DNA from 3 places in the Planococcus sp. SSTMD024 genome. Region 2 is predicted to be linked to each of the others. Evidence: riboswitches for the same ligand, from Rfam matches in the RefSeq annotation. Region 2 holds a riboswitch; each other region holds the start of a gene.

Region 1 (10,091 bases), on a different contig from region 2:
TGTCCTCGGATTCATGGCTGTGATCTTCATGTTCTTCTTCACACTGCTTCATTTCCTTGGCAAAGAGCTTCATAGCCATGATGCAGAGCATATCGATCCGCTTCCGAAAGAGCGTCATTAAGTCAAAAAGCTCTGCCTCGCATATGCGGGGCAGAGCTTTTTTCTGTCTCTCCTTCCTCTATCACATCTCACAGAAAAGTGATAAAATTTAAATAAGCAGTGTTTATACCGATTAGGAGGAATCTATCCATGTTTTCTGCAACGGATATCGGGATCGATCTCGGTACCGCCAATATTCTTGTCTATACAAAGTCAAAAGGCGTCATCTTAAATGAACCATCCATCGTCGCCCTGGATGCCCGCAGCGGCGCCGTCATCGCCATCGGAACCGAAGCGAAGGCAATGCTCGGCAAAGCACCCGATTCCATCCGCATCGTACGCCCCATGAAAGAAGGCGTCATCGCCGATTTTGACGTGACCCGCGAGCTTTTGAAGCTGGTCATGCAAAAAGCCGCGAAACAACTTGGCGGCTCTCTCAGGAAGCCGAAAGTCATGGTCTGCACCCCGTCCGGCGCAACCGCTGTTGAACGCCGGGCGATCCATGATGCCGTCAAACAGAGCGGCGCGAAATCCGTGCACTTGATCGAAGAGACGGTCGCTGCAGCAATCGGCGCTGACTTGCCGATTACGGAACCTGTCGCTTCGGTCATCGTCGATATTGGAGGGGGCACGACGGAAGTCGCCATCATTTCATTCGGCGGCGTCGTGTCTTCCAATACGATCAAGATCGCCGGCGACCGGATGGATGAAGACATCATCCAATACGTCCGCAAGCATTACAATTTATTGATCGGCGAGAAAACGGCTGAAACGATCAAAAAAGAAATCGGCTACGCGCCGATTTCTCACGAACCGAAAAAGATGAATATCCGCGGCCGTGACGTATTGAGCGGATTGCCGAAAACGATCGAATTGAGTTCCGACGAAATGCAAAAAGCACTTAGCGAGTCTTTGTCAGCCATTTTGGAATGCATCCGTGCCACACTGGAAAATTGCCCCGCCGAATTGTCTGGAGACATGGTCGACCAAGGCGTCGTCATTTCTGGCGGCGGCGCCTTATTGAAAGGCTTGCAGGAATGGCTGGCGCAAGAAATTTCCGTACCGGTCCATATCGCACCGGACCCGCTGGAATCTGTAGCAATCGGCACCGGCCGCTCGCTCGGCATGATCGACCAGCTTGAAAAAATGTCGCGTTAAATCCCAAACGACCATCAAGGAGGAAAATCGATGTCTTTATTGAATGAGATTTTGGAATACAACGAAAGATTTGTAGAAGAAAAACGCTATGAGGAATTCATCACCACCAATCTCCCGGATAAACGGATCGTCATCTTGACTTGCATGGATACCCGCCTGCTTGAACTTTTGCCAAAAGCGATGAACTTCAAGAACGGCGACGTGAAAATCGTCAAAAGCGCCGGCGCTGTCATCAACCACCCGTTCGGCGGCATCATGCGCAGCCTGTTTGTGGCGGTATACGAGTTGAAGGCCGATGAGATCTATATTATCGGGCACCACGACTGCGGCATGGCCAAAGTGAAACCGGAAGGCATCATCGAAAAGATGAAAGAGCGCGGCATCGAGGAAAGCACAATCGAACAGATGAAATTCTCAGGCGTCAACCTCGACGAATGGCTGCAAGGCTTCGACAACGTAACCGATAGCGTGCGCCACAGCGTCGATATGGTCCGCCATCACCCATTGATGGATAAAACGGTTCCCGTCCACGGCCTTGTCATCGACCCGAAAACCGGAAAACTCGACGTCGTCATCGACGGCAATAAAGACGAAAACCGCTGAGAAATCTCAGCTTTTTTAAGAGTGCTGATGAAGTCTATGATTCACAATGAATTAAAAAGGAACCACTTTTTCTACAATCAATAATCAATGACCTATCTAAGTATTTGGAGAAGCGTTCGCTCGTAAACCCTTCTGCTCAATAATGCTGCGCATTACTTCGCAAAGATAAGGTCTCACGTAGTTCGGCCTTATCTTTCCTGCGGGAGCAGCGAAGCGACGGGTTTGAGAGACCCCGCCAGGCAATGAATGAGCGAAGCTGTGCTGAGCAAATTCATTTGCGATGCTCGAACGCAGTGAGAGTTGAGCAACGGTTTTAGTGACGAGGAGGCTCGATTCCCGCCCGCGGAGTCGTGCGATTAGCTTCGGAAAATACGACTTCTTAACTTTCTAGACAAGCTAAAAACCGCTGAGAAATCTCAGCGGTTTTCTTTTTGGAAATAAATATAATCAAGCGGGATGCCTGTCTTGCCGAATTGGCGCAATAAAGACGTGATCTGCCCTCTGTGGTAGCTCGCGTGATTGACGACGGTGAAGAGCATTTCTTCGCGGCTGTGGCGGAACTCGTCGCCTTTCATATTGCGGTAATCCAGCTCTTCTTGCCAGCGTTCTTCTGATAGCGAGGCGAAATACAATTCCATCTCCGCATGAAGCAAGAGCAAGGCATTTTTCGCTTTCTCTACCGTATCGACATCGAAGTGTTCAAATTCCGGGCTCTTGACCCCATTCATCCGCTTGAACCAGATCTTTTCGACGCCAATGACATGGGCGACCGTTTCGCGGATCGATGGGAATGAACTTTTGCCCGCTTTTGTGTAATATTCTTCACCTGCGTCTTCCACTAACTGCAGCACCTTTTGGCTGGCCCACTGGTGATAGGCAAATAATTTCTCGGGATTCATCTGGCACCCTCTCCCTTCCTCAATTTTCAAACCATCTCCGCATATCCTTCCACCATCTCAGATAGGCGGCCTTGCCCTTTCAAAAATCCTGTTCGAGCAATGCGTAATAATAATGGTCTTTCCATTCGCCGTTGATGAACAGGAATTGCTTGAGCAAACCTTCTTTTTCAAACCCCGCTTTTTCGAGCACGCGCAGAGAGCCGGCATTATCCGGGGCGACATACGCTTCCACGCGGTGGAGCCGCAATTGTTCAAATCCAAACGCCGTGACCAAGCGGACCGCTTCGCTGGCAATGCCGCGCCTGATATACTCTTCGTCCATGGAGTAGCCGACCAAAGCGCTGAGAAACGGCAAGCGTTTGATGCTGTAAATGGAAATATGGCCAATCAGTTGATTGGTGTCATGTGAGAAAATCCCGAAACTGTATTCCCGATTTTCCCGCGCCTGGTAGATCGATTCGCGGATTTTCTCTCGCTGTACGGCAACCGTGAAATAACTATCGCGATGCCTCGGCTCATAAATCGCCCAATAATCACGGTTCTTCACGAGGATCCGCACCATGTCTTCAGCATCTTCTACGGTGAGTGTGCGCAGATAACACGTTTTCCCTTCAAAAAGCAGATTCATCTTATCCCTCTTCTGCAGTCAATTTGATGAATTCTTCAACATCTTTTGTACACAAGGCAATGCCTTTTTCCCAGAATCCTTTTTCGGTGATGTCCTCCCCGAGATGCTTCATCGCCAATTGTTCTGTACTCATAACCGCTGTATCACGGAGCAAGGCCATATATTTCTCTTCAAACCCTTCTCCTTCTTCTAGCGCTTTCGCGTAAACGCTGAGCGAGAACAAGTAGCCGAATGTGTACGGGAAATTGTAGAACGGCACATCGGTGATATAGAAATGCAATTTGGAGGCCCAGAAATGCGGATGCCCTTCGGATAAACTACCGGCAAACGCTTCCTCTTGGGCCTGTTCCATCAATTCATTCAAGCGGCTTGCCGGAACCACGCCGTTCTTGCGCTCTTCGTAGAATCTCGTCTCGAATAGGAAACGGGCATGGATGTTCATGAAAAATGCCACGCTGCGCTGGATCTTGTCTTCTAGCAAAGAGATTTTCTCTTCTTTGGTCACAGCGTTCTTGACCGCTGCGTCCGCGACGATCATTTCCGCGAACGTCGATGCCGTCTCAGCGACGTTCATCGCATAGCTGCGGTTCAAATCATGCATCGGGCGCAGCGCATGCGTATGGAAAGCATGCCCCAATTCATGGGCCAATGTCGCGACATTGGACATCGATCCGCTATAGGTCATGAAGATGCGCGATTCGCCGCTTTTCGGGAGCGAAGTGCAAAAGCCGCCCGGCATCTTGTGCGCGCGGTCTTCCGCTTCCACCCAGCCATTTTCCAGTGCATGGCGGGAGAATTTCTCCAGTTCCGGGCCGAATTTCCCGAAATGGCGGATGATGAACTCCGACCCTTGCCCGTAATCGAACGACTGGGAGTTTTCCACGACCGGCGCGTCGACATCGTACCAGGCGAGCTGGTCTTTGCCGAGCAATTGCGCCTTTCGCACCAAGTAATCCGCAAACGGTGTTTTATGTTCGCTGATGGCCTGCCACATGACGTCCAAAGTTTCCTGTTTCATGCGGTTCATCTGCAACGGCTCTTCAAGCACATTGTCGACGCCGCGCTTGTTATACATCTGCAGCCGGAATCCTGCGAGAGAGTTCAAGGTCTTCGCAAACAGCTCTTCTTTTTCGCCCCAGGCCGCTTCCAGCTTGTCATACGCTTCCTTGCGCACTTTGCCATTTTGGTGGGAGCTTAAATTATTCGCCTGACCCACAGACAGCGTCTTCTCTTCCCCGTCCACATTCACTTGGACCGATACAGAAGCAATCAGCAAATCGTATAATTCGCTCCACGCGTGATAGCCATCGATGCCGAGCGATGTGATGAGCCCTTCCTCTTGCTCTGACAGCAGGCGTTTCGCTTCTTTGCGCCATTCGTCCAAGACAAATGCGAATTCCTTCAAGTCTTCAGTCGAAAGCAGCTCTGCCCAGACGTTGGGGTCCGTCTCCATGAGCGCCTGCTTGAATTTCAAGAAAGCGCTTTGGAACCTGGAGCGCATCAATGCATGTTCACTTTGCAGCAATGCCGCTTTTTTGTCTTCGGTGTTTTGTGCCATCAAGCAGCCGATAAACGCCCCTGCTTGGCGGATATCCACCGATACATCACTCGTCTGTTCCAAAAACGCCGCCACCTGCTGCGCATCGGCTGCTCGCTTCGGCACATCGAACGTCGCAGCGGCTTGTTCGAAATCGGCCAGCTTATCACCTGTCGCGCCCAGATGCGTTCTCAATTCAGCTGAATCGCTCCCCCCTGAAAATAAACTGTCGAGCTCCCATACTTCCGGATATGTATTTGTCATCTTTTTTCCCCCTGCAGTCACGAATTTTCAAAATACATTAATAAGTATAACATCTCCCTTCACGGAACGGGAACGGCGACTGCCTGCCACTTTTCACGATATCGCCATTTTTCAAAAACTTCCTGCACTTTCTTGTTGGTCGTGCGGGCTGGCGAGTTTATACTGATATTTGAGGAGGGATTTCATATGATTCGCGTACTGCTGATGACCTTGGCATTTATCGCCGTCGTCACCATGAATGCCTTGGCGAATATACTGCCGATCAACGGTCAGACTACCGGTGAAATCTCCGACCGTGTGCCGGTTCTCTTTACGCCGGCCGGTTATGCATTTTCCATCTGGTCCGTTATATATATTTTATTGGCTATCTGGATTATCGGCTTTTGGCTGCGCTTGAAAAAAGGAGTGCACCCTTCAGCAAAAGTCTCAATGTATTTCATCTTGAGCGCTGTTTTCAATATCGCTTGGCTGCTTTGCTGGCATTATGAGTTCTTTATTTGGTCGATTGTTTCAATGATTGCCTATCTATTGTCACTGATCGCTTTGTACTTGGAATATGGAAACGACGAACGGGGCTTTACGGAACGTTTGCCGATCTCCGTCAACCTTGGCTGGATCAGTGTCGCGACCATCGCCAATATTAGCTATGTTTTGACTTTCTACAGTTGGAGCGGCTGGGGGCTGAGCGATCAATTGTGGACGGTCATCATGCTGACGGTTGCGACCGCATTGGCGCTTCACATACGCTTCCACCATTCAGACATTCCACTGACTTTGGTGTTCATCTGGGCATTCGTCGCGATCGCCGTCCGCCACGGCATGGACGAGATGCTGGTCAGTACGGCAGCTCTATTCCTGAGCGGCGTTTTACTGACCGGCATTCTGTTGATCAAGAAAAAGCCGGCAAAAACGGGTATGACGCTATAAAAAAACAACCATCGACTGATGGTTGTTTTTTTGTATTCGATGATTTTATTTTTCGAGTTTCGTCAGCAAAATCGGTTCGCCTTTTGTGACAAGTACGGTATGTTCGATCTGTGCGACGAGCGATTGGTCCGGCGTGATAAAGGTCCAGCCATCGCCTGATTCGATGATATGCTCGGCCTTTTGGGAAATAAACGGCTCGACTGCGAGCACCATGCCTTCTTTCAAGATCGTCGTTTCCCATGCATCGTAATAATTAAGGATATATTGCGGTGCTTCATGAAGCGATTTCCCAACGCCATGCCCGGTCAAGTTCTTGATGACGAACAAACCTTGGTCTTTCGCTTCGCGTTCGACTGCTTTGCCGATCTGGTTCAGTTTGGCGCCGGCTTTCACTTTCATCATGGCGCGTTCGAATGCGGATTCCGCCGCTTGGCAAAGCTTTTCTTTCGCTTCGTGCCCTTCTCCGACCACGAATGAAATGCCGGTGTCCGCGAAATACTCCCCAAATGATCCGGACACGTCAATATTGACGATATCGCCGTCATTGATAACGCGCTTACCTGGAATCCCGTGCGCTACTTCTTCGTTGACACTAATGCACGTATAGCCTGGGAAATCATATTCCGATTTCGGAGCAGAGACCCCGCCCCATTCCTTGAATAGGCGGCCCCCAAGTTCATCGAGTTCTTTCGTCGTGATGCCGGGCTTCACGGCCGCTTTCATCGTTTCGCGGATTTCCGCCACCATCTGTCCGGCTTTTTTCAAACCTTCAATATCTTTTTCATTAGTCGCTATCATACTGACCCTTCTTTCAAACTATTCTATTTGAGCATTATAACATAGAATAAGCCGCTCTCGCCTCTCATACCTTTTGAGAATTCCCATAAATAACCAATAAAAAGCACTCATTATTTTCTTTATCCACTTAAAAAACCGCCTAGCTATAGGCGGTTTTGATCATGCATCCGGCTGTGTCAGCCGCGGCGCTGTAATGAACAGCAACGAGCAGACAATTGCCGCAACGATTGCAACGGGAATCATATAGGTGGCGTTATAGACCGCCGAATAGATGAAGACGTTACCTTCCGCAAACATGCCGAAGAACAGGATGCCCGTAATAACGTGAATCACATAACGGAGAAACGAACCGATCAAGACGCCAAGTGCGACCATGGCAATGATTTTCCCGGTCTTTCTCGCCTGTACGGCCTCCAGGTAACGGTCGCGCACAATCGCCGCGAACCCGACAACGCCATACGCCAGCAAATAATCCAAGATGACTTGCATGACGACAAAGCCGAACGATAGCGGCGCAACCGAGATGAACCCCGTGACGATCTGCAGCAAGCCCACCAACAGCCCCGTGACGACACCGGCTGCGACGCCCCTCCGGAATGCCATCAACACAATCGGTATCATGACCAAGCTGACCGATCCCCCTTGCGGCATGCGAAAGGCGATAAAATCCAATACAAAGCCGAGAGCTGCAAAAATCGCAATTTCGACCATTAACAATACACGTTTATTTCTCATTCAAACTGCCTCCTTTTGGATTTGCACATCACCAGAAGGGCCGTTTTTACACAGAACTATAAAGAAAACGGCGCCAGGATAGATCCTGGCGCCGCTTGGGCCGGTTTTCCATCCACATCCCTGCGCAAGCATTAACTTGCAGGTTCGAAGGGTAAGAACTTAATCGTTCACTCTCAGCCAAAGCTCCCCTTGTGGTGTATACAATTATTCCGCTATTATGTGTATTGTACACAACGCGCACTTCGCATGCAAGGCTGTTTCAACCAAACGGATTAGGGTAGTTAGAAACTAGCAAACTTTGTGGAAGGTGGTGGAGGCAGTTTGAAAACTGCCGGATCAATGATTGATTTATTGAAGGATTTAATAAAAATCGAAAGCGATACGAAAGAAGGGGCGAACGAAGCGCTGCTGTTCTGCTCTGCCTGGCTCAAAGCGAAAGGCGAAGAAGTGGAAGTCCATGATAATGACGGCTACCTTATGCTGACAGCAGCCAAAGGCCAAGGCGCTGAAAAGATCATCTGGAACGGCCATGTCGACGTCGTGCCGGGCCATAAAGAACAATTTTCCCCTATCGAAGAAGGCGACAAACTGTATGGCCGCGGTTCGGCCGACATGAAAGCGGGAGTCGCTGCGATGATGCAGGCATTTGTTGAACTCGACGCCTCTGAATTGCCGCGCGAAGTGCATTTGCATATTGTCACCGACGAAGAAATCGGCGGGCGCAATACATCGAAATGGCTCGTCGACCAGGGCCATTACGGCGATTTCGTTATTTGCGGCGAGCCGACCCATTTGAAGATCGGCTTGCAATCGAAAGGCATCTTACGAATGGATTTGACGTTCAAAGGCAAACCGGCACACGGCTCGCGCCCATGGGAAGGCATCAACGCCATCGAATCGGCGATGAAATTCCATGCCGGCATGAACGATTTGCCGTTCCGCAAAGAATCGACCGAATACTACGAGGAGCCTTCTGTCAACCTGCCGATCATCAACGCAGGCGACCGTTATAATGTCGTGCCGGAAATCTGCACAATGTCCTACGATATCCGCTTCATGCCCGGACAGGACAAAGACGAGATCGTCCGCCAGATGAAACAACTGGCGGAGAAACTCGACGTCGACATGGAATATAAAGCGAGCGGTTCGACCCCTGCCTTGACGACGACGGACGACCATCCGTACATCCGGACCTTGATGAAGGCGGTCGAAACGACGCTTTCGGAAAAGCCGGTGCTGTTCGGCCAGCACGGTGCTGCCGACACCCGTTACTATGCCGAAAAAATCGGCGGGCAAGGCGCCATCGAGTTCGGGCCGAGTGGAGACGACTGGCACGGCAATGCTGAATACGTCTCTATTTCAAGCGTTCAGTCCTATAAGGATATTTTGATCGCGCACGCCACCGCCCCGACAGATGTTTAATAAGAGCTGAAAACGGGAAAACTCTACTAAACCTCAATACGAAAAAATGAATGGAGCGATAAATATGGCTATTGGAAGACTTGTCCGATCTGCGATTAAATATGGGCCGATTGCATACCCAATCATCCGCAAAGTGATGAATAACCGCAAAAAGAACAACGCAAACAATGAAAACGATGCACGCAACCGCAGCGACTCACGAAAAAGCCGCTGAACGATAAAAGCCCGAGAAAATAATCCATTTTCTCGGGCTTTTTTTATTTGACTTGAACTTCTAAATGAGTGGCAATGCCTGGCGAATCGCCAGATAATCAAGTTTTTCGCCTTGAAATGCCTTGGCGGCAGACTCATCCCCTGAAGCATCTTCCGTAGCAGGCGATTCTTCCGCTTCATCCGCTTCATCTGTCGACTCTTCCTGTTCCTGCATTTGCTGGATTTCCTCGAAAGTTACAGGCGCCGGTTCCGGAAGCTCTGCATCCTCCACTTCAAACCCTTCCCCGTAATGCTCAAAGAAAGCGTTTGCCATCTCCTGATAGCCCTCCACATTCGGATGGACGTCACCGGAATTCGGGACGAGTTCGACCGCATCCTCACCGAAACGGTCGGCTACATCGACAAATGTCGCGCCGGCCTGTTCCGCTTCCTGCTTGAGAATGGCGTTTAATTGTTCCAGCTGCCCCGCCGTTCCTTGTTTTTGGCTGTCCCTGGCGTGCGGATAAGCAAAATAATAGCCCATGACATAGATATCCGCTGTCGGCGCAAGCTCTCCCAGTTCAGCCAGAATCGTTTCGACATTTTCACGCGCTGCATTCAATGCGTAATCTGCCTGGATCTCTTCAAAACTCAAAGCGCCTTCAGCGGCATTTGCTTGCACGAGGCGCAACAAATCATTCGCGCCGGCAGACACCGTGATGACGTTCGCCGAGCCCAGCAGCTCTTTTGCTTCATCCGACTCGATGCTTTCCAGGACATCGCTTGTAGTGAATCCAGGAAATGCCAAGTCTTTCGAATAGAACGCCAG
Region 2 (10,091 bases):
TGATTGGGGTCTATTCATTCGGCATGGGGCTCGGTGCGACACTTGCCGCAGGGCTCACGAGCGTTGTCTATGCTGCATCCGGGTGGCCGGCGGGGCTTGCGGTCTGGTCAGGCTTGGCGGTTGTTGCCCTCATCATGTGGCTGAGGATGCCTGAGACGAAGGCACAAGTGCAAAAGGCGCCGGACGGTCCCGTGCCGATTAGCGTCAGCCCGTGGAAAAACTTGAAAGCTTGGTATATGCTGCTGTTTTTCGGTTTCCAATCAGCCTTCTTTTTCTCGATGCTGACATGGCTTGCGCCTATTGCGATCGATAAAGGCTTAAGCGTCTTGTCAGCTGGCGCGGTCGTCACGATCATGACAGCGGTACAGATCGTCTGCAATATTTCCATCCCGCTGTTATTCAGCCGTTATCCGAATCGTTTCCTATGGGTAGTGGCTGTGCTTGCGTTCGGGACTGCCGGCATCCTGTTATTGATGCTAGCGGGAACCTGGGCGGTGTGGCTCGCTGCCGCCTCGATCGGCGTGGCGCTTGGCGGCTTGTTTCCGATTGCTTTGCTTTTGCCCCTCGATGCCACGGATTCAGCTGACGAAGCGAACAGTTGGGCTGCAATGACCCAATCCGGCGGTTATTTGATTTCGGCATTCATGCCTTTTGTCATCGGAGTGGTTTATGACCAGACAGGAAACCACGATATCACTTTGTGGCTGTTCCTGGCATTCGTCTTTTTCATGATCATGTTTGCTTATTTGCTCAATCGAAAGCCTTGATGGTTTGCTTATGGGGCGGGGCGAGCGCCAGCCATGAAAAATATAGCGACAAAAGCGGGAACAGAATGGCCCATGAAGCAATCATCATCGGAGGGATATCCGCCTCCGGAAGGATCGTTGAGAAATACCAATAATTCAGTTCAAGCGCTGAAACGAGCGTGATGAGAGGGCCGATGAATATCCGGCTGGCTAGGATAGCGGATGAGACGCCAAGCAGAATGACAATCGGCGGAAAAAGGATCAATTGCACGAAAAAGATGTCCAATGTGCTGAGCCATTGCATAATGATGCCTCCTGTTTAACGCAGTGTGGCGGGAAGACCCGCGTATCCTGATTTTAAACTAAGTGAATAATCTGTCAATAAAAAATATAGAAACCTTGTGGAGAGCAGAAATGGCAAAGCGGTGCTCACGGTTTTACACAACTAGAAAAAGCCGGCGCATCAAGCGTCGGCTTTCTTCCACGCAGCAGTCAAAAATTCATCGCGCCCGGATTCGGCGCGGTCCTGTGCATAATGTTCGGGATTTTTCAGGTAAAAATCCTGGTGATATTCTTCTGCCGGATAGAAAGGTTCCGCATCTTGAATCTCAGTGATGACCGGCTTATCGAAACGGCCGCTTGCGTCGAGCTGTTTTCTGGAAGCAAGCGCCATTTGCCGCTGCGCTTCATTGTGGACAAAGATGGCCGGGCGATAGGAAGCCCCGCGGTCTTGGAACTGTCCGTCATTGTCGGTTGGGTCGATTTGCTGCCAAAAAATATCCAGTAATTGCTTGTACGGAAATACCGCAGGGTCAAAGGTAATTTCGACTGCTTCCAAATGGCCGGAATGGCCGCTTTTTACTTGCTCATATGAAGGATTCGCCAAATGGCCGCCTGTATATCCAGAAACCACAGATTCAATGCCATCGAATTGATCGAAGGGCTTGACCATGCACCAAAAACAGCCGCCAGCGAATGTCGCTTTTTCAAACATCGGATTGCCTCCCTCTATCTATTAAACTGGCAGCCACCCTCCATCCGGACACCCAGCTTTGGACATGAGCCGGCTGGATGTTCGGTCAGAGATGGAAAATAGCGCCTGAGAATAAGAAGAATTTTACCACTCCAGCCAAGCACAGACAATAAAAACGTATTGAAGGGAAACCTGTCTTCATTCATATGCGTCTAATCAATTGCTACAGCTCAGAAAGGAATGTAAACATCATGGAAGAACAATACGAAACGAGGCAGAGAAGAAAACGGAAACGGTTCCGCCCGAGAGGCAAACTTTTCTTATTATTGATCATTTTATTGCTCGGCGCAGGAATCTATTTTTTTATCCAATACCAACAAGGGCAAAACATAGCCGGCGAAACGGAGATTGAACCGGAACCATTTTCAGGAGACGAAGACAATAGCGGGTACCAGAATATCCTCGTGCTCGGGGTGGATTCGCGTGGGGAAGAGCAGTCCCGTACGGACACGATGATGATGGTGACCCATGACCGTGAAAACAATGAAGTGAAGATCACGTCGTTCATGCGTGATATTTATGCAGATATTCCGGGCTATCAATCCTATAAATTGAATACCGCGTATTATTTGGGCGGTGTCGACTTGCTGGCGTCGACTTTGCGTGAGATGTTCGGTGTCGAAATCCATAATTATGCACTTGTCGATTTCAAGAGTTTTGAAACGCTCGTCGATATCGCAGCGCCAGGCGGTGTGGAAATCGATGTTGAAAAAGAGATGTCCGAGAAGATCGGGGTGACCTTATCTCCGGGAGTCCAGCAGTTGAACGGACAAGAACTGCTCGGCTATGCGCGCTTCCGGTCGGATAATGAAGGCGACTTTGGCCGTGTCCGCCGCCAGCAGCAAGTGATCGCTGCCTTAAAAGATGAATTGATCAGCGTGTCGTCGATCCCGAAACTGCCGAAGCTTGCAGGAGCGGCACAAGGCTATGTGCAGACCGATATGCCTTTGGTCGACCAAATCAAGTTGGCGACACAACTTGGTACCGGTGGCAGCGGCGAAATCGAACGCTTGACGATTCCGGTGGAAGGCGGATACAGCTATGCAAATTACCCGCAAGCCGGCTCGGTTCTTGAAATCGATATAGAGCAAAACCGCCGTGCGCTGGAAGAATTTTTGTCCCAGCCACTCGACTAATTTGTCAGATAATATGCTAAACTACAGGTAGAAGCCTATACAAAGAAGGGGATCGCCATGCCGCCAGATGACAATAGACCACCGTTTTTCGCTACCAACTATATTCGCTTTCTCGGCGGCAGGAATACGCTCTTCACCCTATTAATTTTGATCTTGATCGGGCTTGTCGTGTTCATCTTCAGGGAAGTATCGTTTATCTTCAATCCGCTCAATGTGTTCATGAAAACGGTTGTCTTGCCGGTCGTCCTGGCTCTTATTTTGTATTACTTGCTGCGGCCGGTATTGCGTCTTCTGGAACGTTTTAAAATTCCAAGAATCTGGGGCATTCTCATTATCTTCCTAGGGGGCATCGGGCTCTTGACTTTGCTGAGCGTCCTGGTGTTTCCATTTTTAAGGGAACAGTTCCAGAACTTGATCGAGGAATTTCCGGATTATTTCATGCGCTTATTGAACAATATTGACCAATTCTTGCGCAATTCTTTAGTCGGTGATTATTACCGGGATTCAAGCTTCAATATCGAAGCCTTGATCGCCACCTTGCCGGCCAGCATCGCGGATACACTGCAAGCGACTGTGACGGGCATCATCACGCGCGTCACGAGCTGGATTTCGACCATTACGGGGGTTATCCTGTCGATTGTCATCGTGCCGTTCATCCTGTTTTACCTATTGAAGGATGGCGATAAGCTTCCAGGCTATTTCCTGAAGTTGCTGCCGCCAAGATTTCGGGGTGATACAAGAGAAGTTTTAAAGGACGCAGACAAGCAACTGGGGGCTTATATCCAAGGCCAGCTCATTGTCGCTTTCTGCATTGGCGTAATGGTCTATATCGGCTTTCTGATCATCGGCATGGATTATGCGCTTTTGCTCGGCGCGCTGGCGATGGTGACCAGTATCGTTCCTTATATTGGCCCAGCAATCGCGATTACGCCCGCTGCGATCATTGCACTCGTTACCTCGCCGTTCATGCTCGTGAAGCTCGCGATTGTGTGGACCGTCGTCCAGCTGGTGGAAGGCAATTTGATTTCCCCGCAAGTGATGGGCAAGACGATGTACATCCATCCGGTAACGATCATTTTTGTCTTGTTGACGGCTGGTTCCTTATTTGGCGTCGTTGGGGTCATACTGGGCATCCCGATGTATGCGCTGCTGCGGGTCATCGTCAGCCATCTGTACAAGCTGTTCAAACGGCGTTATAACCGGTATGAGACAGATTTGGACAAACAATACGATTACACCGAGCTTTAGGGCTGCAGTTTACGGGCAAGGAAAAAGTGGTATGGAGAATTATCAAATTTTGGGGGTAGAGATTTTTATGAAATTCAAAGACTTTTTATCTTCGATCGGCATCGGTTCGGTCAAAGTGGACACGGTAGTGGAAAGGCCGCATCTTGAAGAAGGCGAAACCTTGAACGGCACGGTTTACTTGGACGGGGGAGGCGGCGATCAGGAAATCGATTATATTGAACTGCAAGTGATTCGCTTAGTGGAAGATTACCGGGAAGACAGCGATTTCGATTTCTATGAAACGCCAGTTGCCAAGCAAAGCTTGGAATTTGCCGGATCGGTAAAATCGAAGAACACCGTCATGCAGCAATTTGAAATAGTCCCGGATGAGCGATGGGTGCTGGAGAACGTGAATGCCAAGTTGATTTTACGGACCATTGTCCACGTGAAAAACGGCTTCGATGTACAGGATGAGGACGAAATCACATACGGCAAGATTGACAGCTGATAACTTCCACCACTAAATTTAAATAATTTTATTATGTTAACTAAAACGACACCCCTGCAGTGAACGATCCAACTGCGGGGGTGTCGTTTAGTTATGTCCAAAAACAGCGCTGCAACTTATGGCCAGCACAAATAGAAACATGCCAAGCAATGCATAATCCTTGTGCCCAAGCTTAATTTCCCTGTAATGAGACCTTGCTGCGCCGGTAAATGCCCGCGCTTCCATCGCGAAGGCGGCGCGCTCGGCTTTTCTGACAGCACCGGCAAGCAGGGGGATGAGCAGGCGGCGCAAGGCTGTTATTCGTTTGAATGGCGTAGGTTTCGCTCCCGGACCCCTGAGGCGGTGAGCTTGCCGCAACTGCTCAAATTCCGTTTTTATAACTGGAAGGAATTGATAGCTGATCAGCACACTGAAAGCAAGTTTTGGAGACAGTTTTCCCTGTTGCATCAAGCTTTGGATAAAACGGACCGGATCAGTCGTGAAGGCAAACAATAACGAAATGCTTGAAAACGCCAGGACGCGTAACGACAATGACCAGGCATGCTCCCATTTTTGAGCGGTTATTTCGATCATGCCGATTGTCCATAACACAGGGCCATCGCCAGACACGCCGAACACCAAGGTAGTCCAGAAATAACCGAATGCGCCGATTACAAAAGGCAGCATAACGAGTAACCAAAGTTTCCAATTGGTTTGGCTAAACAGCAATTGCATCAATACGATGCCTAAAAAAAACATCAATGGTGTCCAAGGGTTGAAAAAAAACGCGAGCGCCAGCATACATGCTGTGACAGCAAGAAATTTCAAGCTGGGGTTCATTTCATGTAAAAGACGTCGCATAGCATTTCTCCTTTTCCGGCCAATATAGGCGGTGCTCTGCCAGCAGGGCAGGGCTTGAAAAAAGCTCTTGTGGTTCAAGCGGATCGGATAATCTGCCGTCTCGCATCAGGCAGATCGTATCCGCTATGCTCATGGCAAAATTCATATCGTGCGTCACCACGACCAATGCACAGCCGTCTTGGGCCCGGCAAGTGATTTGGTGATGGAGCTCCCTCAATGCCTTGAGGTCTTGCCCTGCTGTCGGCTCATCTAGCAGCAGGACTTGGCGGCGGTCGGCTAGCATCGCGCCGATAGCCACACGGCGCTTTTGGCCATGGCTCACGGAAAAAGGATGGGCATGAGCAATAGGTTCCAAAGAAAGCGCCTCGAGCAGATTTTTCACATCGTGAGAAGAGGAATTTCCGGAATACGACAATTCCTCTTCTACAGTCTTCGACAGAAACAGCTGCTCGGGCGATTGTGGGACAAATCCGGCAAACTCTCCCGAAATCGTCCCGCTATCGCGTTTCATGATGCCGCATAAAGCTTTCAGCAAAGTTGATTTCCCGCTTCCGTTCGGACCTGCAATGACCATCACTTCACCCGCATAAAGCTGCAAGCCGGCACCGCGCAGCAAAGATTTTGAAGCTTGTATAATGGATACATCCTTTGCCTCAAACAAGACTTTTGGCTGTTTGGCCGTCTCGCGTTTCGGCAGGAAAGGCGCATTCCATTTGGTGTAAGCTTGGTCTTTCAGGATGGCGCCGTTTTCTGAAAGGCTAATCTCCCGGTCGAAAAATTCATCCCACAGTTCCAGCTTATGTTCCACGGCGACGACCGCAAGACCGCGCTCCTGTTGCAATTGATCCAGCCAAGCGACAAACTCTTTCGCCGTCAGCGGATCGAGATGGGCGAGCGGTTCATCGAGCAACAAGCAGTCGGGCTCCATAATCAAGGCACAAGCTGTAGCGATGCGTTGTTTCATCCCGCCTGAGAAAGTTTGAATGACGCCATCGCGCATATTGTCCAGCCCCGTCATGCGCAAAATCCGGTCGATGCGTTTTGGCATCTCTTCCCGGGGCACTTGAAGATTTTCCAAAGTGAACGCCAGTTCTTCTTCGACCGTCGGCATGCAAAATTGGCTGTCGGGATCTTGAAAAACCGTTGCGACTTTCCGGTTAGCTTCACCAGGTTCATATTCTTGTGATGCACGGCCGAAGATCCGGACATTTCCAGAAACTTCTCCGTCGCAATTATGCGGATACAACCGGTTCAGCACATAGAGTAGCGTGGACTTCCCGCATCCGCTTGGCCCTGTAATGACCACGCGTTCTTGTGGATGGATCGCCAGCGTAATAGAATGCAAAGTTGGCTGTGCCGACTCGGGGAAGCGGAAGCTGACGTCGTCCAATTGATAAATCGGATTAGGCACGGACATCGCCTTTTTCCGCCTTCGTGATGGCATAGCCCCGGAGTGACCCGGTTGCAAGTAGCGCATCAGCGATGTACTTGCCGCCAATGCCGGCAATGATCGCCCCGCTCGCTACGCGCAGCGTGAACATCAAGGCAACAAAAGAAGGATCCAAGGCAGCATAGCCCGATAGGAAATAGCCGTAAACGAAACTGAAAACTCCTGCGCCTGCACCAGCAAGCATCAAGATACCGATATGGAAATGCCGATAGCGTGTCAGTGCAAACGCTGCTTCTGCCCCAAGCCCTTGGATGATGCCTGAGAGGATAAGCCTTGGGCCGATCGCATTGCCAAGCATCACTTCGATGGCAGCGGCCAAGGTTTCTGGCAAAAAAGCGGCACCGGGTTTCCTGATGATGTACATCGAAATGATGGACACAATAAACCAAATGCCGAACATCCACTCATAGGCGAGCGGCCCGATGACGCCTGCCCATAAGTTGCCGATGTGCAAAAATAGCAGGTAGACAATGCCGAACACGACGCCAAATAATGACATGAGGACAATTTCTTTCAGTTTCCATTCTCTAAGCACGATCTTCACCGCCTGTTTTGTGTGATGGACTGTTGATGCTCATGGATATAGTCATCACGAGGTGGGGGTATCGATCGGAACGCGCGCTGGAAAAGCTCGTTTCGTAAAAAGAAAAGACCTCATGAATATCTCCGTGGATGCCGCTAGCATAATGCATGGAATCGTTCCATACGCCGAACTCTTTCGCACGTTCCACTTCGCGGTAGATGACATCCATATAGCCGGGGTTGTTCATTGGGTAAAGCGCGAATTGGGAGGAAACATATTGCTTGCTGCCGTCTTCGTTTGCCTGTTTATCGGGTGCGTCCAAATACGCATCTCCCGCAGTATCTCCTGGGCATCCAGCTGAAAAGGTGCCGGACAGGGCGATATGTTCCTGTGTCTTCGCCGCATGAAGAGTGAGCGCCTTTGCGACATTGAAGACATGCTGTTGTTTGCCGCGGATGACGGTGGAGACATCATCGGTTTGCATCCAGACATTGGATGTATCGGTGTCCTTTAACGCGCCTTTGATAATGTTGATGAAATTGCCGCTCATCGGATGCAAGGAAAAGCGAAATCCGACAATCGGGCTGGTGCCGCATGAATATGGTTCCATATGGAATCCCTCCTAAAAATATGCACAAAAAAGCCGCATCCGTGAAGATGCAGCCACTATTCCATATTTCGTAGTCATGTCGGAAAGTCACCGCACTTCCTCACGCAGGTCCTAACCTGATCGAGTCATAAGGGATCGGAGCGAAAGCTCTCATCTCAGCAAAAATATGCACCCCCAGTGCAGAAAAACGGTATGCGGTTTTAAGTGTCGGGTTTTCCCGATGGCTAAAGTGTAGATCAAATGCTTTCCCAAGTAAAGGGATTCCATTATTTTTAGCAGGAATGAGAAAATGATGGCTAAGGTGAATACTCCCTAAAAAATCGGGTAAACCTAAAGCAGACAAGCATTTGAGGAGGAATCCAATAATTATGGCATCAACCAAAAAATTCCGCGTCGTTTACCATTTCGGCGCAGGCGTCGAAGCGGTCAGCACCGTCGAAGCCGATACCCCGAAACAAGCGGTCAGCGGTTTGGATGCGGATGATTTCCGCGAATTTATCGGCGATAACGATACGTATTACCAATTCAAGATGGACGAAGTCAAAATGGTCAGCGTCACTGAAGTCACTGACGGACAGTGATTGTACCGACCAGCGCAATAGAGAAAATCCCCTGCCGATGAAAAGGCTGGGGATTTTTTTATGTTCCGCAATAGGTCTGGTACGGAGGCGTTGAAGGCGGCGGAGCGGCCGTATAGGGCTGCTGCTCTTCGGAATGGGCATATGGATTGCGAAGGATATCCAGAAGCTTTTCCATCACTTCGTAATCACCTTGCGTTGCGGCTTCCAGTGCCGCTTCGACGCGGTGATTGCGCGGGATGACAGCCGGATTTCGGTTTTTCATCAATTCCTGGATTTCTTGTGCTGAGCGGCCTTCTTTTCGCTGGCGGGCTTTATAGCGGTTGTTCCAGGATTTAAAAGCAGGGTCGTTTGCCAGTTGAGGCTCTTCAACTGCTTCGAAGGTCAAGGAACGGAACGTGTTGGTATAATCCGCTTGCTTTTCCTGCATCACTTCCAGCAATGCCTCGATCAATTGTTCATCTTCTGGCATTTCGGTAAACAAGCCGAGTTTTTCGCGCATGCCTGCCAAATACAGCTGCTTTTGCAAACTGACGTATTCCTCAAGTGCTGCCTGTAGAGAAGAAAGAGCTTCTTCTTCAGGACGATCATCCAAGAGGGGGAACAAGGATTCTGCAAAACGCGCTAAATTCCACCCTCCGATAAGTGGTTGATTCCGATAGGCATAACGGCCGCCGGCATCGATCGAGCTGAAAACCGCGGATTCAACGTAGCGGTCCAGGAAAGCACACGGGCCATAATCGATCGTTTCACCGCTGATCGTCATATTGTCGGTGTTCATGACGCCGTGGACAAAACCGGCAAGCTGCCATTTTGCGATGAGTGAAGCTTGCCGCTGCGCTGTACGGCGGAATAATTCGATATAGCGGTCAGGCCCGGTGATATCCGGGAAATGCCGTTTGATCGTGTAATCCGCCAACGCCTTCAAATCTTCAGTCGAACGGTATTTCGCTGCAAATTGGAAAGTGCCGACGCGGATATGGCTCGAAGCCACCCGCGTCAAGATCGCTCCAGGTTCTGCAGAGTAGCGCTGGATCTTTTCACCTGTCAATGCGACTGCCAAGCTTCGGCTCGTTGGAATCCCGAGTCCATGCATGCTTTCGCTGATGATATATTCCCGCAGCATGGGCCCGAGTGCCGCGCGGCCGTCTCCGCTTCTGGAAAAGGGTGTGATGCCGGCGCCTTTCAATTGGATATCGAAAATCTTGCCGTCCGGTGTATGCTGTTCGCCGATCAGGATGGCCCGGCCGTCGCCGAGCATCGTAAATTGGCCGAATTGATGGCCGGCATAGGCTTGGGCGAGCGGGAAGCTGCCTTCTGGAAAACGATTTCCCGCAAACACGTGGAGCGCATCGGGGCTGTCCAGCTGATCCGGATTCAAGCCCAGTGTATTTGCCAATGCTTTATTTGCGATAACGAGTTTAGGTGAGGTGACCGGGT
Region 3 (10,091 bases), on a different contig from region 2:
TTATTCGAAGCGATTATCAAAAGGCAAAAGCATGAAAGGCTGCAGAAGCCTTTCTTTTTTTGTTCCGAACCGCTGTGAAACTTTCTGGTTGCATTTTTCCTGTAACGGGTTTATATTGTGTGAGGCATCAATTAATGAGGGGTCAATTAATATCTCTCCAAACCATTAGGATAGAAAAAGGAGCAATCAAGATGAACACATTACAAAACAAAAAAACCAATGATTTCAATGAAATCGTCAATGGGCGCCGTTCCATCAAGCAATACGACCCAACCGTGAAAATCAGCCGTGAGGAAATGACCGAAATTCTGGAACAGGCATCCAAAGCACCTTCTTCCATCAATATGCAGCCTTGGCGTTTTGTTGTTATCGACAGCGCAGAAGGAAAAGAAAAGCTTGCGCCGCTGGCATCTTTCAACTTGGAAAAAGTAATGAGTGCGTCAGCTGTCATCGCCGTATTCGGCGACCTCAAAAACATCGAGTACGCAGAAGAGATTTACGGAAAAGCCGTAGAACTCGGTTATATGCCAGAAGAAGTGAAAGAATTCCAAGTCGGCTACTTCAAACCTTTGTATGAAGGCATGTCCAATGAGCAGATGAAAGACATCGTGCTATTGGACTCAGGGCTTGTATCCATGCAATTGATGCTCGTTGCCCGTGCATTCGGCTACGACACCAACCCGATCGGCGGCTACGACAAGGAAAAAATCGCTGAAACGTTCGGCCTGGACAAAGAGCGTTATGTGCCAGTCATGCTTCTCACGATTGGCAAAGCCGCGAGCGAAGGCTTCCAGTCGTACCGCTTGCCGGTCGAGACGACCACGACCTGGAGCTAAGCCAGCCGACCTTGAGTATTCGGGATGTATGTATTATATTTGACTGGTCAATGAATAGTGGGCACAGCTATCAATTGACTTCATCGATCATTTAGGAGGTCTTTCAATGCCGTGTTCATTTTCAAAGCAGGAACAAGTGCTGCACCAGTTTAAGGGCCTGACCAATCAAATCAGCCCGAAGTTCGAGCGCTGCACGGGTATCAGTGCGTCGCGCTATGAATTATTGTCCCAACTGTATAAAGTGGACGAAATCAACCAGTCGACGCTTCAAAAGTTAGTCAATATCGACGGCGCCGCGATTACGCGCCATTTAAAGCAGCTGGAAGCGAGCGGCATGGTTACGAAGCGCAGAAATCCAGAGGATAACCGCGTAATCTTTGTCAGCCTGACCGAGGAAGGCCGCGAGCGCATTGTCGAATACCGGAATGAAAATACGGGCTTCGTCAAACAATTGCTCCACGATTTCACGTCTGAGGAAGTGGATGCGCTTAGCGACATGCTCCAGCGCATGCAAGACAATATCATTGAATATTAATAAATATAAATAAAAGGATGGCGAAATGAAATGTTGATTATCCACGCGCATTTGCAAGTGAAACCGGACCAAGAGCAAGCCTTTTTAAACGAAAGCAAAATTCTGATTGAAGCATCGCGTAAAGAACCAGGCAATATTCAATACGATTTGGTGAAATCGGTCGAGCAGGAAGGCCATTTCATGATGGTTGAAGTATGGAAAGATGCACAGGCGATCGAAGCCCATAACTCGAGTGAGCATTTCACGGCATTCTCCAAAAAAGCGGCCGGGTTCATGAGCGCGCCGATGGAACTCAAAGTCTATAGCGGTGAAGCTGTCCAACTGTAAGGAAATCTTGTTTATACAAACGAGATTTCAGACAATGCTTGAACTAATCTGTCAACTGTGACAAGATAGACATTGAAAGACAAATGCTAATTTCATAAAACACATGTGGGGGAATCGGTGTTGCCGATTGAGAGAATATCCGTGAGATATTGACCCTTGGAACCTGAACTGGCTAATACCAGCGGAGGGAACATATTCAAATCGGTCTATTCTGCGATGATATGCGCCCAAGGTTTCCATAACCTTGGGCGCTTTTTGGTATCCCCAATTGGATATGTCCCCTGATTCAGCTCCTGTAATCATTTTTTATGAGTTAATTCAGAGGGGGAAACAAGATGAAAAAATGGACGATTGCCATCGCACCGGTATTGCTGATGGCGGCATGCACAGAAGAAGCGGAAAATCCGGGGAGCGATGTGGCGAATGAGCAACAGGAATTACAAGAAGTGACGATGGTCTTGGATTGGACGCCGAACACCAACCACACCGGCTTGTATGTGGCACAGAAAAAGGGCTATTTTGAAGAGCAAGGGCTCGATGTCGAAATCATCTTGCCGGGAGAAGCAGGTGCCAATCAATTGGTCGCCTCCAACCAGGCGGAATTCGGCATCGGGGCACAGGAAAGCTTGACGGAAGCGAGAGTGCAGGGCATCCCGATCGTCTCGATCGCGGCGATTATCCAGCACAACACCTCCGGATTCGCATCACCGAAAGCCAAAGCCATCGAGTCGCCTGGCGATTACGAAGGGAAAACCTACGGCGGCTGGGGAGCTCCGGTCGAAAAAGCGGTGCTTGGGTCCATCATGGAGCAAGACGGGGCCGATGTGGAAAATGTCGACATCGTCAATATCGGCAATAGCGATTTCTTCACGGCCGTCGAGCGCGACATCGATTTTGCGTGGATTTACTATGGCTGGACAGGCATTGAAGCCGAGCTGCGCGGCGATGAATTGAACATGCAGTATTTGACGGACTACTCGGACCAACTGGACTATTACACCCCGATCCTGATGACCAATGAAAACATGATCGCAGAAGATCCGGAAACGGTTCGGGCATTCACCAAAGCGGTATCGCAAGGCTACGAATTCGCCATCAATGAGCCGGAACAAGCAGCGGACATCCTGATCGAGTCGGTACCGGATTTGGACCCGGAACTGGTGAAAGCGAGCCAGGAATGGCTATCGCCGAAATATCAGGACGATGCCGTGAAATTCGGCGAACAACAAGAGCAAGTGTGGGCGGATTACGCTGACTGGATGTTCGACAATGGCTTGCTGGATGAAGAACTGGACGTCGAGCAGGCATATACCAATGAATTTTTACCGGAGGAGGAAAACTAATGGCCAATGCATTACTAAGTATTCAAATCATCCCGAAAACGAAAAACGGAGAAGACGTCATTCCATATGTGGACAAAGCAATCGCCGTCATCGAGAAGTCAGGTGTCCCATACCAAGTCAATCCACTGGAGACGACGATGGAAGGGGATCTGGAGCAGTTGTTTTCAATCGTCGAAGAAATGAACGAGGCGATGATCGAAGGCGGCAGTTCGAACGTTATCTCCCAAATCAAAGTGCTGTATCAGCCGAGCGGCGCGTCGATGGATAAATTGACGGAGAAATACCGGCCGTGATGTTTGTGCGAAAAGGATGGAGACCGGTTCTGGTCCTCATCCTTTTATTGATTATCTGGCAAATGCTGGTGCCGCTGTTTGAAGTGCCGGACTGGCTATTGCCGACCCCTTATCAAATCGGGCTGGAAGCGGTAAATAGTTGGCCAAACTACAGCGGGCATCTGATTGCGACGATCCGTTTATCGGTTCTCGGCTTTTTCATCGGATCGGCGATCGGGCTCGGCGTCGCGATGCTCCTTCATCTCGTGCCGAAACTGCGGGAGACTTTTTACCCTTTGCTGATATTATCGCAAAACATTCCGATCATCGTGTTGGCGCCGCTGTTGGTCATTTGGTTCGGCTTTGGCTGGCTGCCAAAACTCATTATCATCATTCTCGTATGCTTTTTCCCGATCACCATCGCGGCGCTCGATGGATTCAGGCAAACGAGCGGCGAATTGCTGCACTATATGAAAATGGCAGGAGCCAATAGGCGCCAGATTTTTTGGAAGCTTGAATGGCCGCATGCGATGCCGTCGATTTTCTCAGGCTTGAAAATCGCGGCGACCTATAGCGTCATGGGCGCCGTCATATCGGAGTGGCTTGGTGCGCAGGAAGGCATCGGCGTCTATATGACGCTCGCCTCGTCGTCGTTCCGGACGACGCAAGTATTTGTCGCGATCCTGTTGATCATGTGTTTAAGTATGCTGTTTTTTGCGGCGATCGTGTTACTCGAAAAGCGGGTCATCCGCTGGAAAACGAGTGGGGGAGGGAATCCGAATGGCTGAATTGGCGATTGAGCACTTATCGAAAAGCTTTGACGGGACCGACGTGCTAAAGGAGCTTTCATTGAAGATAGCAGAAGATGAATTTGTCGCCGTGCTCGGCCCTTCCGGCAGCGGCAAAAGCACGTTGTTTCATTTGATCGGCGGGCTTTACGAACCGGATGCGGGAGCGATCCTGTTGGGAGGCGAGAACATCAACGGCCAAAAAGGCTCTGTCAGCTATATGCCGCAAAGCCCGTCATTGCTCCCGTGGCGCACCGTGCTGGACAATGTTTTGTTGGGAGCTGAACTGGCAGGACACAAAGATCAGCAAGCGGGAGTGCAAATGATGGAGAAAGCAGGGCTCGCAGGATACGAGCAATCCTATCCGCACCAATTGTCGGGCGGCATGAAACAACGCGCCGCCTTTATCCGCAGCCTGTTGAGCCCGCAGCCGCTCATCTTGCTGGACGAACCGTTTTCAGCTCTCGACGAATTCACCCGTTCGGAAATGCAGAAATGGCTGCTTGACATTTGGCAGCACAATAAACGCGCGATTCTCTTCGTCACCCATAATATAGAAGAAGCGCTGTTTCTCGCAGACCGCATCCTCGTGTTGTCGGAAAAACCTGCGCATGTTGTTGCTGAGTTTACAGTGGGTTTCGAGAGGCCGAGAGCACAAGACATCACGTTGACAGAAGAATTTTTAGACTACAAGAGACGGATTTATAAAGTATTGCAGGAAGGTGTAACAAAATAGTAGCGATGCAGGCTGTCGAGAAACCTCGATGGCCTTTTATGGTCCCTCTTCCGCTTCAACGATTATTGTTATTTCGCCAGTATTCCTCTGTACTTAATCAGGGAAGAGCAAGTCCTTCTGTTCATCCAGGTTTCCCGTCAGCCATTTTCTCAACAGGCGATTGAATTTCGTAGCTTGCTGAACGGGCCAATCATGTCGAGCATTTGTGATTAACATGCCGACAGCATTCGGCATAACAACAGGAGCCATGTTAACCGAAGCGATTACCGCGCGCGACTCGTGCTCTCCAGCTGCAAACAGGACGGGCTTGCGAAAAGAACTGTACGATGCGTCGAGGCGGAACCGAATGATTTCCTTAAATATGGCTTCATATGTCTCGCGCGTTAGCAGTTGATAATTGGAGATGAATTCAGGGATCTTTTCAGGAGGCAGGCGGTAATGTTCACGGGCCTGCTTTTCGAGATGCGATGTATTGTGAATGTTCCGCTGCACAGCGCGTGATTGCAGTTTCAATAAAAATCCGTAACGCAACGGCTGGACAGTAATGCCGCTAATGAAGAGGGTGAGTACTTTATCAGGGAAATGCTTAGCCAATTCCAAGGCGACATGCCCTCCTAAAGAAAGTCCCACTACATGGACAGCTCGACTCTTAATAACTTGATGGGCAATTTGTTCGGCACTATCCGCTAAACTGACCCAAGGTATAGTGGCACTTTTCCATGTCCAGGCAAATCGACCATAATTAATTGGCGATCGGAAAATGCGTGTTCTTGTTGCCACCACATCCAACTGCTTGCGCCAAGCCCGTGGATGAAGAGTATGGGCTCCGCTTCAGTAAACGTGGACTCTGAGTAAGCGATCATATTGGACACCCCTCTGTTTCATTGTTTAAAACCAACCGGCCAAATGGTTCATATCCCAAAACTAAGGCAGACTTCTAGGGTAGCTTTGAAGTGACCAAATAGCGCAGCAGGGTTATAAAACGTAAAAGACGACATATTGCTTTTATCATTCCCCACTTTCGAAGTTTTTATCGTTTTACAGAAACACTGAAAAACTTTCGAATACCCGAACGAAATTGGAACCAGGCGCTTGGATTGTAGTTTGCCTACAAACTTGAAAATAAAGCTAGTCAAAACTACGGAAAGTGAATTCCAGTGGATGAGAAAAATGATAAAATATCATCACAATACTTCTCGGGAGGGGCAGCGATGGACACCTGGTTTGGTGCAAGATCCGATTATCCGTTCGAGCTTTTTTCCATAAGCCATCTAGTGGTATTGGCAATCGCTTTGACAGGGTTCCTTTGCCTGGTCCTTTTGAGGGATAATTTAGCCGCTAAAGACGCCTTGTTCCAGCAATTGCGCTGGCTGTTGTTTCTTGTCCTGTTCATCTCTGAAATGTCCTATCAATATTGGGCCATCAGCCACGATTATTGGAGCTTCAATCGCTATATGCCGCTTCATTTATGCGGCGTCGCTTCTGTCACTGCCATGGTCGGGTTAGTGACTTTGCAGCAATTTTGGATCCGTGTGTCGTTTTTCATCGGCATCGTCCCGGCCGCACTGGCACTGGTGACACCGGATATGCCTTATGATTACCAACATTACCGGTTTTGGAAATTCTTTGTCCATCATACAGCCATCGCGTGGGCATGCCTGTTTTTGGCTTTGGCTATGCCAAGCGCACTTACATGGCGTTCGGTGTTATCGGTCTACGGCCTCCTGCTAGCCTATGCCGCACTCATCGGCTTTTGGGTCAATCCACAGACTGGCTCGAATTATCTTTACTTGTCGCAGCGGCCGGCTACCGTCTCGCCTTTGGATTTTTTCGGGGATGGGGTTTTGTATTATGTCAATTTATGCCTAACTGCTTTTTTCTTATTTGCGGCTCAATACGGCATATTCCGCTGGCTCTTTATGAAAACTGGGCCTGAAGAAAACTGAATGCTACTAGGAACGAGCTGCCAGGAACAGAACTGATTCCGTCTCAGGCAGCTATTTCGTTTTTCAATAGAGGACTATTTGCATATTTAGAGAATAAGAGGGGACACAGCGAAAGGGGTGGCGGGAATGGATTGGGTAGTTGTACTGAGCTGGACATTGAACTCTTTATTGTTGTTGAATATCGTGCTAGCGCTTGTCATCATCTTCAATGAACGGCGGGACGCAGGGGCTACTTGGGCATGGCTATTGATTTTGTTTTTCTTGCCGATTCTCGGATTTATTGTCTATTTGTTTTTTGGCAGGCATTTGACAACCAACAACTTCTACAACTTATCCGAAGACGAACAATCCTATTACGCGCGCCAAGTTGATTCTCAAGTCCAGCGCATAAAGGCAGGGGAAGAGGAGTACGATGAAAAGCTGCTGAACAAATATGAGCAGTTGCTGACCATGAATTTGCAATCTTCCAAGTCGCTCGTCAGCTTTTACAACGACACGCGGATCTTCTCTGAAGGAAACGAGAAATTCGATACCATGATCGAAGATATCGGCAACGCGCAAGAGGAGGTCAATGTCCAATACTACATCATTCAGCGGGACGCACTCGGACAGCGGCTGTTCGATGCCTTGCTCGAGCGCGCCAAGGCGGGGGTCAAAGTCCGGCTCCTCTACGATGCGGTTGGGTCAAAAAGCTTAAAGCATTCGGATTTCAAGGAATTGATCGAGCACGGGGGCGAAGTGGAAATCTTTTTCCCATCCAAATTGGGCATCATCAATTTTCGCATCAATAACCGAAACCACCGGAAAGTGTGCATCATCGACGGCAAAGTCGGCTATATCGGCGGGTTCAACGTCGGCACGGAATATTTAGGCGAAGTGGAGAAATTCGGCTATTGGCGCGATGTTCATTTGCGCATAGAAGGGGATGTCGTCCATCACATCCAGGACCGTTTTGTCTTGGATTGGAACTACGCCAATCAGTACAAGAACCGAGACGACATCTTTTGTTTTCCGCCTCACCAAATCAAGCATTATTCGCCGATGCAAATCGTCACGAGCGGCCCAAATTCCGAGACTGAGCATTTGAAAAACATGATGATTAAAATGATCTCATCGGCAAAGCGTGAAATCTACATCCAGACGCCGTATTTCATTCCAGATAAAAGTTTTATGGACGCTTGTAAAATGGCCTTGCTGAGCGGTGTCAAAATGCATATCATGATTCCAGGCAAGCCCGACCACCCTTTTGTCATGTGGGGCTCCTGGTCGTTTCTCGGCGAACTGCTCGATTACGGAGCGGACGTCTACCTATACGATCGCGGCTTTTTGCACGCCAAGACGATGACCGTGGATGGCGAAATTTCTACTGTCGGGACCACCAACTTGGACGCCCGCAGCTTCCGCTTGAATTTCGAAATCAATACGCTCGTGTTCAACCGCCGGATTGCGCTGGAACTCGAGTCTTTGTTCGAATCGGATACAGCCGATTGCCGCAAATTGACGAAAGAGCTCTACGCACAGCGCGACTGGACCATCAAGCTGCGCGAAGGTTTTGCCCGCCTGCTGAGCCCAATCTTATAAGTTGAGATAGCTAGATGATAAATAGTATACGAAAAAGCTGGAACCATTTTAGCTTCCAGCTTTTTTTTATTTGTCCAAAATCCCCAACGCCTATAAGCGTTTCTGTGACATGGCTTCGCGCATATGGCGAAGCGCCGTCTTGCCTTCGTCACCGCGGGCGATCATGACGTTCGTGTAGAGCGCATCGATCAAGCTGAGCTGCGCGATGCGGGAAGCGAGGGCTTCCGAGCGGAAATCCGTTTCTTCCGACAAGGTGTACAAGACAATATCCGCCTCTTTGGATAAAGGAGATTTGGCGAAATTGGTCACGCAGACAATCGTCACTTCTTTTTCCTTCAAGACGTGAAGCACTTCGAGGACATCTCGTGTGCTGCCGGAGTGGGAGATGACAATGGCGACATCGCCTTTCGTGAGTTGCGACGCGGACATGAGCTGCAAATGGGCGTCCATGTTCATCGCAACATGAAGGCCGAGACGGACGAACTTATGATAGCCGTCCATGGCGATCATCGCAGACCCGCCATTCCCGAAAAACTCAATTTTGCGCGCGGACAGCACCGCGGCGACTGCTTGTTTCAAGGCCTCTTCGTCGATGATCTGCAAGGTATCTTCAAGTGTCTTGATGTTGGAGTGGAATACTTTTTCTGCCACCGTTTTGACTTCGTCGCCCTCTTCGATTTGTTCATGGATATCTTTTAGTGGTGCAACGACTTCCGCAGCCAAGGCGATTTTGAACGCCTGGAAGCCTTTAAAGCCGAGGCGCTGGCAGAAGCGGAAGACAGTCGATTCCGCAAGCCCGAGCTCGTCGGCAATTTGGTTGATCGTCAAATGGATGATATGGCGGGGGTCATTCAAGATGTAATCGGCGATTTTCTTTTCCTTTTCACTGAAATTGCGGTAACTGCCACGGATGGCTGCCAATGCGAATTGTTGTTGTTTCATTCTGCCACGCCTCTTTCTATTGCTTGGAGTTTTTTCGTATTTCTATCATAACATGCTTGTATGTGGAAAAATATTTGATATACTAAATCCATTAAGGAAAAATATTCTTTTATTTTATAGGAGGTTATATAATGGAAATCGGAATTATCGGTTTGGGCAAAATGGGGAAGAACTTGGCACTCAATTTAACGGATCATGGCCATACAGTGGTAGGGCATGATGCAAACGCTTTGGAAGTAAGCGATTTCAAAGTGGCTGGATCGCTCGAAGAATTGGTGCAGAACCTCCAGGCGCCACGCACGGTGTGGTTGATGGTGCCGGCTGGAGAAATTACGGAATCGGTCATCGCCCAATTGGTGCCGCTTTTGGATAAAGGCGACGCCATTATCGACGGGGGCAACTCAAACTACAAGGAATCGGTGCGCCGCGCTGAGGAATTGAAAGCGAACGGAATTTATTTCTTCGACTGCGGCACAAGCGGCGGAACAGAAGGCGCGCGCCACGGCATTTGCGCGATGATCGGCGGGGACGAAGAAAAGTTCAACGATATCGAACCGCTCTTCCGCGACATCTCAGTCGAAGGCGGCTACCTCTATGCAGGGAAATCGGGCAGCGGTCATTTCATGAAAATGATCCACAACGGCATCGAGTACGGCATGATGCAATCGATTGCGGAAGGATTTGACATCCTCCACAAGAGCGATTTCGACTACGACTACGAAAAAGTAGCCGGCGTCTGGAACAATGGCTCGATCATCAGCTCTTATTTGATGGGCCTGACGCAA

Evidence for each region. Region 2 has a riboswitch for thiamine pyrophosphate ahead of AB9R92_RS17065 (YkoF family thiamine/hydroxymethylpyrimidine-binding protein). Riboswitches for the same ligand answer to the same signal wherever they lie in the genome.
Region 1: linked by a shared signal. The riboswitch ahead of thiT (energy-coupled thiamine transporter ThiT) and the one ahead of AB9R92_RS17065 (YkoF family thiamine/hydroxymethylpyrimidine-binding protein) in region 2 are both predicted to bind thiamine pyrophosphate.
Region 3: linked by a shared signal. The riboswitch ahead of AB9R92_RS04160 (ABC transporter substrate-binding protein) and the one ahead of AB9R92_RS17065 (YkoF family thiamine/hydroxymethylpyrimidine-binding protein) in region 2 are both predicted to bind thiamine pyrophosphate.

The regions. Positions count from the first base shown of each region.
Region 1 is NZ_JBGGNS010000005.1:43,718-53,808, reverse strand. It holds gene AB9R92_RS00945 (hypothetical protein) at 1-121, shown strand, start outside; gene mreBH (rod-share determining protein MreBH) at 250-1,257, shown strand; gene AB9R92_RS00935 (beta-class carbonic anhydrase) at 1,288-1,860, shown strand; gene AB9R92_RS00930 (DinB family protein) at 2,277-2,759, opposite strand; gene AB9R92_RS00925 (GNAT family N-acetyltransferase) at 2,839-3,387, opposite strand; gene AB9R92_RS00920 (M3 family oligoendopeptidase) at 3,389-5,188, opposite strand; gene AB9R92_RS00915 (tryptophan-rich sensory protein) at 5,375-6,115, shown strand; gene map (type I methionyl aminopeptidase) at 6,161-6,913, opposite strand; gene thiT (energy-coupled thiamine transporter ThiT) at 7,073-7,648, opposite strand; TPP riboswitch at 7,749-7,848, opposite strand; gene AB9R92_RS00900 (M20 family metallopeptidase) at 7,988-9,070, shown strand; gene AB9R92_RS00895 (hypothetical protein) at 9,135-9,284, shown strand; gene AB9R92_RS00890 (SGNH/GDSL hydrolase family protein) at 9,345-10,091, opposite strand, start outside.
Region 2 is NZ_JBGGNS010000023.1:537,364-547,454, forward strand. It holds gene AB9R92_RS17020 (MFS transporter) at 1-767, shown strand, start outside; gene AB9R92_RS17025 (hypothetical protein) at 751-1,050, opposite strand; gene msrA (peptide-methionine (S)-S-oxide reductase MsrA) at 1,210-1,740, opposite strand; gene AB9R92_RS17035 (LCP family protein) at 1,971-2,915, shown strand; gene AB9R92_RS17040 (AI-2E family transporter) at 2,973-4,163, shown strand; gene AB9R92_RS17045 (sporulation protein) at 4,195-4,650, shown strand; gene AB9R92_RS17050 (energy-coupling factor transporter transmembrane component T family protein) at 4,738-5,490, opposite strand; gene AB9R92_RS17055 (ABC transporter ATP-binding protein) at 5,471-6,907, opposite strand; gene AB9R92_RS17060 (ECF transporter S component) at 6,894-7,475, opposite strand; gene AB9R92_RS17065 (YkoF family thiamine/hydroxymethylpyrimidine-binding protein) at 7,468-8,073, opposite strand; TPP riboswitch at 8,154-8,259, opposite strand; gene AB9R92_RS17070 (hypothetical protein) at 8,442-8,654, shown strand; gene AB9R92_RS17075 (protein adenylyltransferase SelO) at 8,713-10,091, opposite strand, start outside.
Region 3 is NZ_JBGGNS010000019.1:58,243-68,333, reverse strand. It holds gene AB9R92_RS04180 (GNAT family N-acetyltransferase) at 1-35, shown strand, start outside; gene AB9R92_RS04175 (nitroreductase family protein) at 192-836, shown strand; gene AB9R92_RS04170 (MarR family winged helix-turn-helix transcriptional regulator) at 943-1,371, shown strand; gene AB9R92_RS04165 (putative quinol monooxygenase) at 1,402-1,698, shown strand; TPP riboswitch at 1,796-1,905, shown strand; gene AB9R92_RS04160 (ABC transporter substrate-binding protein) at 2,034-3,041, shown strand; gene AB9R92_RS04155 (thiamine-binding protein) at 3,041-3,334, shown strand; gene AB9R92_RS04150 (ABC transporter permease) at 3,334-4,101, shown strand; gene AB9R92_RS04145 (ABC transporter ATP-binding protein) at 4,094-4,837, shown strand; gene AB9R92_RS04140 (alpha/beta fold hydrolase) at 4,931-5,491, opposite strand; gene AB9R92_RS04135 (alpha/beta fold hydrolase) at 5,524-5,700, opposite strand; gene AB9R92_RS04130 (YwaF family protein) at 6,049-6,783, shown strand; gene cls (cardiolipin synthase) at 6,910-8,364, shown strand; gene AB9R92_RS04120 (MurR/RpiR family transcriptional regulator) at 8,455-9,306, opposite strand; gene gnd (phosphogluconate dehydrogenase (NAD(+)-dependent, decarboxylating)) at 9,438-10,091, shown strand, end outside.